3 regions of the Arthrobacter sp. 10L430 genome follow, and region 3 is predicted to be linked to each of the others. Evidence: riboswitches for the same ligand, from Rfam matches in the RefSeq annotation. Region 3 holds a riboswitch; each other region holds the start of a gene.
What was found. Region 3 has a riboswitch for thiamine pyrophosphate ahead of thiC (phosphomethylpyrimidine synthase ThiC). Riboswitches for the same ligand answer to the same signal wherever they lie in the genome.

Region 1: another riboswitch for thiamine pyrophosphate. It lies ahead of thiD (bifunctional hydroxymethylpyrimidine kinase/phosphomethylpyrimidine kinase); the one in region 3 lies ahead of thiC (phosphomethylpyrimidine synthase ThiC).
Region 2: another riboswitch for thiamine pyrophosphate. It lies ahead of AC1DDG_RS12180 (ECF transporter S component); the one in region 3 lies ahead of thiC (phosphomethylpyrimidine synthase ThiC).

Annotation. Positions count from the first base shown of each region.
Region 1 covers NZ_JBFTJD010000005.1:330,085-333,353, forward strand. The annotation lists gene thiD (bifunctional hydroxymethylpyrimidine kinase/phosphomethylpyrimidine kinase) at 1-1,338, opposite strand, end outside; TPP riboswitch at 1,321-1,418, opposite strand; gene AC1DDG_RS08055 (Rne/Rng family ribonuclease) at 1,497-3,269, opposite strand, start outside.
Region 2 covers NZ_JBFTJD010000011.1:150,694-153,962, forward strand. The annotation lists gene AC1DDG_RS12175 (ABC transporter ATP-binding protein) at 1-1,350, opposite strand, end outside; gene AC1DDG_RS12180 (ECF transporter S component) at 1,350-1,970, opposite strand; TPP riboswitch at 2,042-2,185, opposite strand; gene AC1DDG_RS12185 (heme-degrading domain-containing protein) at 2,354-2,899, shown strand; gene AC1DDG_RS12190 (DUF4235 domain-containing protein) at 2,935-3,198, shown strand.
Region 3 covers NZ_JBFTJD010000001.1:463,930-467,198, forward strand. The annotation lists gene AC1DDG_RS02080 (alpha/beta hydrolase) at 1-73, shown strand, start outside; gene thiC (phosphomethylpyrimidine synthase ThiC) at 75-1,889, opposite strand; TPP riboswitch at 1,884-1,991, opposite strand; gene AC1DDG_RS02090 (amidohydrolase family protein) at 2,081-3,175, shown strand; gene AC1DDG_RS02095 (VOC family protein) at 3,244-3,269, shown strand, end outside.

The DNA of each region.
Region 1 (3,269 bases), on a different contig from region 3:
AAATTCGGCGTGGAGGCTCGCCCCGACGTCGGCATAGAGCCAGAAGCACGGAAGCACCGCCGCCACCAGCACGGCATAGCTTCCGGATGCAGAAGCAGCCAGCAGGTGGTCCACATATGCCTTGGTGACCGGGCCCAGCTCCGCCCGCACTGTCCGGGTGCTGAGCCAGCTGCGGTGCAGCTCCGACTCGACTTCGAGGCACTGCTGCGCGGAACGCGCCCAAAAGAGCTGCTCGGCCTCGGTGGGGGCAAGGGCGCTGGCCCGCGCCAGGACGCGTGAATACCCGTTGAGGTAGATGGCATCCTGGGCGAGGTAGTACGCAAACTCGTTTTCCGGCAGGGTGCCTTCCACCAGGCCGCGGATGAAGCCCAGGCCGTAGATCGTTTCCAGGTCGGGTGCGGCTTCGGCGTGGAGCATCCCGGCATAGCTGCCTTCGCCCGCCACCGTCAGGTGGTGGAAGTGGTGGACGGGTCCGTTGCCGTGCCCCACGTCGAGCCTCCCGGACGTGCGGAGGGCCCCCTCCAGCCACGGCTTGACGGTACGCAGGGACAGCTCCCAGTCCCCTAAGCGCGCCTGCACCGTAGCCATGGCTGAGGACAGCGAGCACCCTGTGCCGTGGCTGTTGCGCGTCGGAACCCGCTCGCCGTCCACCACCACCACGTCAGCGGACAGCACACCACCGGTGTTCACGAGGGCGTCCGGGCAATCAGCACCGTCCAGATGCCCTCCCTTGACCAGGACTGTGGCCCCGGTTTCGGCCGACAACCGTTTTCCCTGCTCGAGCGCGTCGGACCAGGTGGCGGCTTCCGGTTCCCCGAGCAGCATGCCCAGCTCGGCAAGGTTGGGCGTGATCAGGTCGGCCAGCGGCAGGAGTGCCCGAAGTGCAGACTCGGCGGACTCCCGCAGGAGCCGGTCCCCGCTCGTTGCCACCATGACCGGGTCAAGAACCACGACGCCGGGACGGACCTTCTCCAGCCAGCTGCGGACCGCGGTGATCACCTTTTCGTCGCCCAGCATGCCGATCTTCACGGCGTCAACAGTGATGTCGTCGCTGACCGCTGACAGCTGCGCGGTGAGGAAATCCGCCGGCGGAACGTGGACGGCACTGACGCCGCGGGTGTTCTGGGCGGTCAGCGCCGTGATGGCGGCCATTCCATAGCCTCCGTTGGCCGCGATGCTCTTCAGGTCCGCCTGGACGCCGGCGCCTCCTGAAGGGTCCGAGCCGGCGATCGCCAAGACCCGGGGAATGTCCCGGCCGGTGCGCGGGGAGAATTTGAAGGCGGCAACGGAGGAATCAACCGCGGGAGGCAGGACAGATGCTGAGGACAAAGGAGACATCCCTTCGCCGGTGCTAACCGGTCAGGTTCAACGGGTTTGGATCTCAGCCGGCACTTTGCTCGGCACCCCGTGTCAGTCCCCCAGCCTAGCGGCTTACTCCCAAAACCCAACGGGCCGGTGCTGCGATTGCAGCACCGGCCCGTTGGAAGGGGGTCGACTCAGAGCTCAGACGCGGGTACGCCTACGCCAAGAATGATCGGCTCGCTGGCCGGCTTGGCGGCAGCCACCTTCTCCGCTTCCGGAGCCTTGGCCTCATGCGAGTGTCCGGCCAGTGCTGCCGGCGCCGTCTCATGGTGTTCCACGGACGTCTCGTTGGCTGCGCCCTGCGCACGGCTTGCGCTGCGGTTCCGGCGCGGACGTCGGGTCCGGGTCTGCACGGCCGAGTGATCCGCGAACCGGTCGGCGTCGTTCTCCGCAACCGCCGGAGCGGGACTCTCCCCGGTTCGCGCCGGGGCAGCTACCGCAGTGGCAGGGCCGGCTGCAGCCGGATCAACAACAGCGGGTACCGGGGCCGCCGTCGGCTCCTCCGCAGCGGGAGCAGCAGGCTCGCCAAGGTGCGCGAAGGCTTCCTCAAGCCGGTCCAGGGTCAGGGCAGGCGTTTCGGATGCCGGCTCATCGGCGTGCTCGACGAAGGGAAGCACCACCTTCTCGCCTCCGAACGTCAGCACGGCGCCGGGACGGCCGGAAATGCTTTCCGTCTCCGGGCTGCGGTGCACTGCCGGGCTCTCCGGAGCGGAGGCCGCCGGCACGGGAGCAGGCCGCGCCGCATCGCCGGAGACACCGTGGTGGGCGGCATCCTCATGCAGGTGCGCTGCGTGTGCCGCTGCCGCTATGTTGGCGAGGGCCGCCCGGGTGGCTTCGGCCTTGGCGTGTCGCTCGGCCTCGGTTGGCTCGTGATGGACAGCGGCGGGAGCAGTAGGCGCGGACTCGGCCGGAACCTGGCCGCCCTTGCCGCGGCGGCGGCTCTTTCGCTCCGGGCGCACGGCGGGCTGGTGCTCCGCCCGAGGGATGTGGTGCTCGGCGGCAACGACATTGGCCCGGCGGTGCTCGACCGGCTCGTCGTGGGTGACGATGCCGCGGCCGGCGCACGCCTCGCACTGCTCGCCGAAGACTTCCAGCAGCCCGGTGCCCATCCGTTTGCGCGTCATCTGCACGAGTCCCAGCGAGGTCACCTCCGCGACCTGGTGCTTGGTCCGGTCGCGGCCCAGGCACTCAACCATGCGGCGCAGCACGAGGTCGCGGTTGGATTCGAGCACCATGTCGATGAAGTCGATCACGATGATGCCGCCGATGTCGCGGAGTCGGAGCTGCCGGACGACTTCCTCGGCAGCCTCCAGGTTGTTCTTGGTGACCGTTTCCTCCAGGTTGCCGCCGCTGCCGGTGAACTTGCCGGTGTTGACGTCAACCACGGTCATGGCTTCGGTGCGGTCAATCACGAGGGAACCGCCTGACGGCAGGAACACCTTGCGGTCCAGCGCCTTGTGGATCTGCTCGTCGATCCGCCACGCCGCGAAGATGTCGGTGTCCTTGGTCCACTTCTCCAACCGGCCCACCAGGTCGGGGGCCACGTAGGTGACGTAGGCCTCGATGGTGTCCCACGCTTCCTCGCCGGAAACGATCAGCTTCGAGAAGTCCTCGTTGAAGACGTCGCGGACCACCTTGATCGTCAGGTCCGGTTCGCCGTAGAGCAGTTCCGGGGCGAGGACCTTCGTGGAGCTGGACTGGCTCTCGATGCCCTCCCACTGCGCCCGGAGGCGGTTGATGTCGTGGGTGAGCTCTTCCTCGGACGCGCCTTCGGCCGCGGTGCGGACGATCACGCCGGCATTTTCCGGCAGGCGGTCCTTGAGGATGCGCTTGAGGCGGTTGCGTTCGACGTCGGGCAACTTGCGGGAGATGCCCGTCATGGAGCCGCCGGGCACGTACACAAGGTA
Region 2 (3,269 bases), on a different contig from region 3:
GCGCTTTTCCCCGCCGGAGAGCGTGTACGGGTTGGCGTCCACGAGACCGGTCAGGCGAAGCCGTTCCAGCAGCTCGTCAACTCGCTCTTCGCCGTGGCCCATGTGCCGCGGGCCGAACTGCAGCTCGTCCAGGACCCTGCCCGTGACGAACTGGTGCTCGGGTTCCTGGAACACGGTGCCGATCCTCGCGATCAGCTGCTCGGCCCGCCACTTGTACGGGTCGATCCCGGCGCCGCGGCTCAGTTCCACGGTGGCGGACACCTTGCCGTCAACGGGCGGGATAAGGCCGGCGAGCGTCAGGGCAAACGTGGATTTCCCGGCGCCGTTGGGCCCGGTAATGGTCAGCGCTTCGCCGGCGCGGACCTGGGCCGTGATGTCCCGCTGGACAGGCACGGGCGGAACGGACCTGAAGCCGCGGCGGCGTGGCCGCTCGCGTGAGACGGCCAGGCCCTCTGCGGCGAGCAGCAGCTGGCCCGTGACTTCAGCCGAGGTTCCGGCAAGAGTCCGCTGCCGCGCGGCCGGGACATATCCGGGAACCCAGACCCCGGCGGCAATGAGCATCTCGCGCGCTTGTTCAAGAACCTGGTCCGGCGTACCGTCGATCAGCACCGCCGGCTGCGTGCCGGATCCAGGCTGCAGCACCACGATCCGGTCTACCAGGTCCTTCCATACGGCTACCCGGTGCTCCACGACCACCAGCGTGGCGCCCGTCTTGTCGAGGCAGCGGCCCACGGCGTCGCGGACTTCCAGCACGCCTGCCGGGTCGAGATTGGCGGTCGGCTCGTCCAGCAGGATGAGCCCCGGCCGCATCGCCAGGATGCCGGCCAGCGCAAGGCGCTGTTTCTGCCCGCCGGACAGGGCCGACGTCGGGTGGTCCATCGGAAGGTGCGCGAGCCCGACGTCGTCCAGTGCCTCGTGGACGCGGGTCCAGATTTCGTCGCGGGGCACGGAGAGGTTTTCGGCACCGAACGCTACGTCGTCGCCGAGGCGGGAGAGGACCACCTGCGTTTCGGGGTCCTGCTGCATGAGGCCGGCGCGGCCGCGCCGCGCGCGCGGCGGTTCGCCGTCAATCAGCAGGCTGCCGGTCTCGTCCGCGTCGTCGCTGTCGGCAGGGCCGCCGTCGCCGGCCGCGCTGTTTCCCGAGGTGCCGTCACCCAGAACCCCGGCGAGGGCGTGAAGCAGCGTGGACTTGCCGGCGCCGGAAGGTCCCAGCAGCAGGACCCGCTCCCCCGGCCGGATGTCCAGGTCCAGCGCGTTGACGGCGGGCCTGGACCGTCCCGCGTGGCGCCAGCCCCAGCCGCGGGCGGTGACCGCGGCGGGGCGGACGCCGCCGTCGTAATGTGCGGGCATCAGGAGAAGACGGGCTCCGTGGCTGCCTTGCGGGACGCGAACGAGCTCAGCACGCCCGTCCTGGCCAGGCCGCGGGTAGCGATCCAGGACAGCACGCCGGCGATGACCGCGCCGGAAATGGCGCAGAACACGATATACGCGAGCTTGTCCCCGGCGGCGTACGCAATGTTCCAGCCCCACGGAGCGAAGGAGTCATTCAGGCCGCAGAACAGGCCCGCACCCGCGCCGGCCAGCAGCGAAGCGGGGAGGTTGAATTTCTTGTACATGAAGGCGGCGAACACGAGCTCCGCACCCAGGCCCTGCAGGATGCCCGAAATCAGCACCGTGGTGCCGTACTGCGAGCCCATGATCAGCTCGCCGGTGGCGGCGACGGCTTCGCAGAACAGTGCCGCACCCGGCTTGCGGACGATGAGCATGCCGAGCACCGCTGGAATCATCCAGCCGCCGGCGTAGAGGCCGGAGAGGGGCGGGTACACGGCGTTGACGGGGGCGGAGATGAGGTTGGCGCCCTGGGACCAGGCCCAGAAAATCACGCCGCCGGCGACCGCGATCAGTGCCGCCACCACGATGTCAGCCACGCGCCAGTTGTAGCCGGTCTTCTTGATTGTTGCAGTTGTCATGATGGTCCTCCTGAGGAACAGGAGGGGAAAGCGCTCCCCGGCTGCTGGCGGTTGGTTTGCCTGCTGCCGGACACTTTGAGAACTCGACTCCCTTGCGCCGGTACTAGCCGGATCAGGTTCGAGGGTCTGCGGCGGTCCGCACTCTCAGCGCCCATCCTCGGTTTCGCTGGCAGTTGCCAGTGATGCCCGACGGCGGCGCTCCCCTGTCGTGATAAATCTGCCCTTGTGGGCTGATCCAGTTTACACCGGGACGGCCGCGGAAGACCGGCGCCGCGGTCACAATCCGGGAGGTATCCGGGAAGTGCGCGGAGGCGCCAGAGGGCGGCGAACAGAGGTTGCCTGGGACGGGGCGGCGCGAGGACAGCGCGGAGTACATTGGGGCCATGACGCAACAGGATCCCGGCAGCCAAGCCGCTTTTGACCCCGACTCCGCCGCCGAGCAGCCGGCGGGCGCTCTGGCAGCCCTGATCGCCAGCATCGAAGCGGAAATCACCGAGCTGCAGTTTCCCCGGTTCGGCAGGGACGACGCCCTCAACCTCGGCCTCCTGCTGGTTGAGCTCGGCAAGATCGGCAACCTGCCCATCGCCGTCGACATCACCAAGGGCGAACACGTGCTGTTCCATGTGGCACTGGAGGGTGCCACCCCGGACAACGAGCACTGGGTCAAGGCCAAGCAGCGGACCGCAGCACGCTACGAGGAACCGTCCCTGCTCGTGGGACTGCGCGGCCGACTCGGCGGGGGCCGCATCGAGGACAACGCCTGGTTTGACCAGTCCAGGTATGCCGCCCACGGCGGCTCATTCCCCATTTACGTGGAAGGCGTGGGTGCGGTAGCCACGGTGACGGTCTCAGGGTTGCCGCAGAAGGCCGACCACGATCTGGTGGTGCGGGCGCTTCGGGAAATCCATGCGTCCATGCGGCTAGGCTAGGGGCAGTCTGTATTCACGTCGCAAGGAGTTTCGGAATGAGTTTTTTCATCAAGCTGCTTGGCACCGGCATTAGCCTGCTCGCCGGATTCGCCGGCACCAAGGCCGTGGACACCATCTGGGAAAAGACCACGGGCCGCAAGCCGCCCAAGGGCGGGAAGGACGACGTCCCCACGACGCTCCGCTCGGCCCTCACCTTTGCCCTCATTTCAGCTTCGGTGAGCGCCATCATCCAGGTGCTGGCCAACCGGGGCACACAGCGGGCGATCACCCGCTTCGCCAAAACCCAGGACATCGTCTAGCCACTTCCGGGTGAGCCGACTACGGCCCCGACTAATGCTGGACACTGCATCAGACGGGGCCGTGGTCCGCG
Region 3 (3,269 bases):
CCCCGAGGGTGACCGTTTTATCCGGTCATTTGTTGCCGAGGTCGGCCGGCGGCGACAGCCCCGGGCGTCCTGATTTAGCGGGTTGTTTCCGGAAGCTTGAGCTCCGGCAGATAGACCTTTCCGCCGGCGGCCAGGAACTCCTGGCTCTTTTCACGCATTCCTTCGGCCATCTCGGCAAGTGCCGCCTGCGCTTCGGCCGAGCCGTACTCGTTCCGGATGTCCTGGCTGATGCGCATGGAGCAGAACTTGGGCCCGCACATGGAGCAGAAGTGTGCGGTCTTGGCAGGCTCGGCCGGCAGCGTCTCGTCGTGGAAGGCCTCTGCCGTTACCGGGTCAAGGGACAGGGCGAACTGGTCCCGCCAGCGGAACTCGAAGCGCGCCTTGGACAGGGCGTCGTCCCTCTCATTGGCGCCGGGGTGGCCCTTGGCGAGGTCTGCGGCGTGGGCGGCGATCTTGTAGGTGATCACGCCGGTCTTCACGTCGTCCTTGTTGGGCAGCCCCAGGTGTTCCTTGGGCGTCACATAGCAGAGCATGGCCGTACCGTAGCGGGCGATCTCCGTGGCACCGATGGCGGAGGTGATGTGGTCGTAGCCGGGCGCCACGTCCGTGACCAGCGGGCCGAGGGTATAGAACGGAGCGCCCTTGCACAGCTCCTGCTGGCGCTCGACGTTCTCGCGCACCAGGTGGAACGGGACGTGGCCTGGGCCTTCAACCATCACCTGGACGTCGTATTCCCAGGCACGCTGGGTCAGCTCCGCCAGGGTGTCCAGTTCGGCGAACTGTGCGGCGTCGTTGGCATCGGCGGTTGCGCCCGGCCGGAGGCCGTCGCCGAGCGAAAAGGAGACGTCGTACTTGGCGAAGATCTCGCACAGCTCGTCAAAGTGCGTGTAAAGGAAGTTCTCCTGGTGGTGTGCGAGGCACCAGCCGGCCATGATGGACCCGCCGCGGGACACGATGCCCGTGACGCGGTTGGCGGTCAGCGGGACGTAGCGCAGCAGCACTCCGGCGTGGATGGTCATGTAGTCCACACCCTGCTCGCACTGCTCAATCACGGTGTCCCGGAAGATCTCCCACGTCAGGGCATTGGCCTCACCGTTGACCTTCTCCAGCGCCTGGTAGATCGGAACGGTGCCGATAGGGACGGGGGAGTTGCGGATCAGCCATTCGCGGGTGGTGTGGATGTCATCGCCGGTGGACAGGTCCATCACGGTATCCGCGCCCCACTGGGTGGCCCACTGCAGCTTGTCCACTTCCTCTGCAATCGAACTGGTTACAGCCGAGTTGCCGATGTTGGCGTTGATCTTTACCAGGAACGCCTTGCCGATGATCATGGGTTCGGACTCGGGGTGGTTTATGTTGTTGGGGATGATGGCACGGCCTGCAGCCACCTCGCTGCGCACCAGTTCAACGTCGCAGTTCTCGCGGAGTGCCACGAAGCGCATTTCCGGGGTGAGGACGCCCTGCCGGGCATAGTGCATCTGGGTCACCGTCTTGCCCCCGACGGCGCGGCGGGGCACCGGCTGCGCTCCCTTCCACTCCGCGGAAGCTGCGCCGCGACGTACAGCCGACCTGCCGTCGTCGAGCAGGTTCCGCTGCCGGCCGCCGTACGGCTCCGTGTCCCCGCGTGCTTCAATCCATTCCGAGCGGAACGGGGCGAGGCCCACTACCGGGTCGCTGCCCGGACCCGCAGTCCGGTAGACCCGCAGCGGCTCGTTCTGCTCCCCGTTGGGAGACGGCTCCAGGGCGATTTCCGTGACCGGGACGCGCAGGCCTTCCCCCTCGATGTAAGCCAGTGAGTGCGACTTCAGCGACTGGGTGGTCTGCTGGCCAGCTTCGTTATGGGCCGCCTCGTTTTGGGCAGGGCTCAGCCGTGTTTTCTGGGTGTTCATTTACTGCTCACTTCCTTCGCCGGCATTACCCGGACAGGTTCAACGGTCGCAGGCTGCGCTAGCCCGATCTCAGCCCCTGCAGGGGCACCCGTGTGGTCGTAGACGAAGCTACCACAGGGCGGCAGGCGGGTGCCGCATCCGTGCCGGGTGTGACACACGCCGGGCCGGGCCGTACGGATTACGCTTGAGCCATGGCGCCCATCATCGAATTCAGCGGGACCGCGCTTACCGGCCCGGACCAGGAGCGGGCAGGCCTTTGGGCCGTGGACGGTCGGCTGACCTTCCGCCGCCCGGCAGTCGTCCCGGACGCAGTACTTGACGGCTGGGTGCTGCCCGGCTTCGTGGATGCCCACTGCCACATCGGGCTGGGGCCCGGAGGCGCCGTGGACGACGACACCGCCTATGCCCAGGCGATGACTGACCGCGACGCCGGCACGCTGCTCGTCCGGGACGCAGGCGCGGCCAGCGATACCCGCTGGCTCCAGCGCAGCCCGGAAGCGCCGAGGATCATCCGGGCCGGGCGGCACATCGCCCGGACAGGCCGCTATCTGAGGAATTTCGCCGTCGAAGTGGAGCCGGAGGGCCTTGTCGAGGCGGTCCGCAAGCAGGCGCGTTCCGGCGATGGCTGGGTCAAGCTGGTGGGGGACTGGATCGACCGCGACGCCGGCGACCTCGCGCCGTCGTTTCCCGCCTCGGCGGTACGGGACGCCGTCAGCGCCGCCCACGATGAGGGCGCCAGGGTCACTGCACACTGCTTCGCCGAAGACACGCTCGACGACGTGCTGGACGCCGGAATCGACTGCATCGAACATGCCACGGGACTTCTGCCGCGGCACATTCCCAGGCTGGTCGAGCAGCACGTGTCGATCGTTCCCACACTGATCAACATCGCGACGTTCCCGGATATCGCTGCCCAGGCCGAACCCAAGTTTCCGCGCTACGCGGCCCACATGCGGGCCCTGTGGGAAGGCCGGAATGAACGGATCCTGGAAGCGCACGAAGCCGGGGTGCAGGTTTTCGCTGGAACGGACGCGGGCAGCGTGATCCGGCACGGCCGGATAGCTGACGAGATCCTGGCCCTCCACGCCGCAGGCCTTCCGGCGGCTGCTGCCCTGGACGCCGCCTGTTGGGGTGCCCGCCGGTGGCTGGGAGCGGAGGGCCTGGCCGAAGGGGCAAGTGCCGACGTGGTGTTGTGCACTGAGGACCCCCGCGAGGTGCCCGGAACCATCAGGGATCTCAGGGGCATAGTTCTGCGGGGACGCGTTGTCCGTTTAGGAATAAATTGAAGCTTCAAGTAATTTAGATATGTAGAGACCATCGAAATCCGGTGGCCAGGGAGTCCGGGAGTACTCAAATGACACCAGCAGCCAGCAGCCAGGA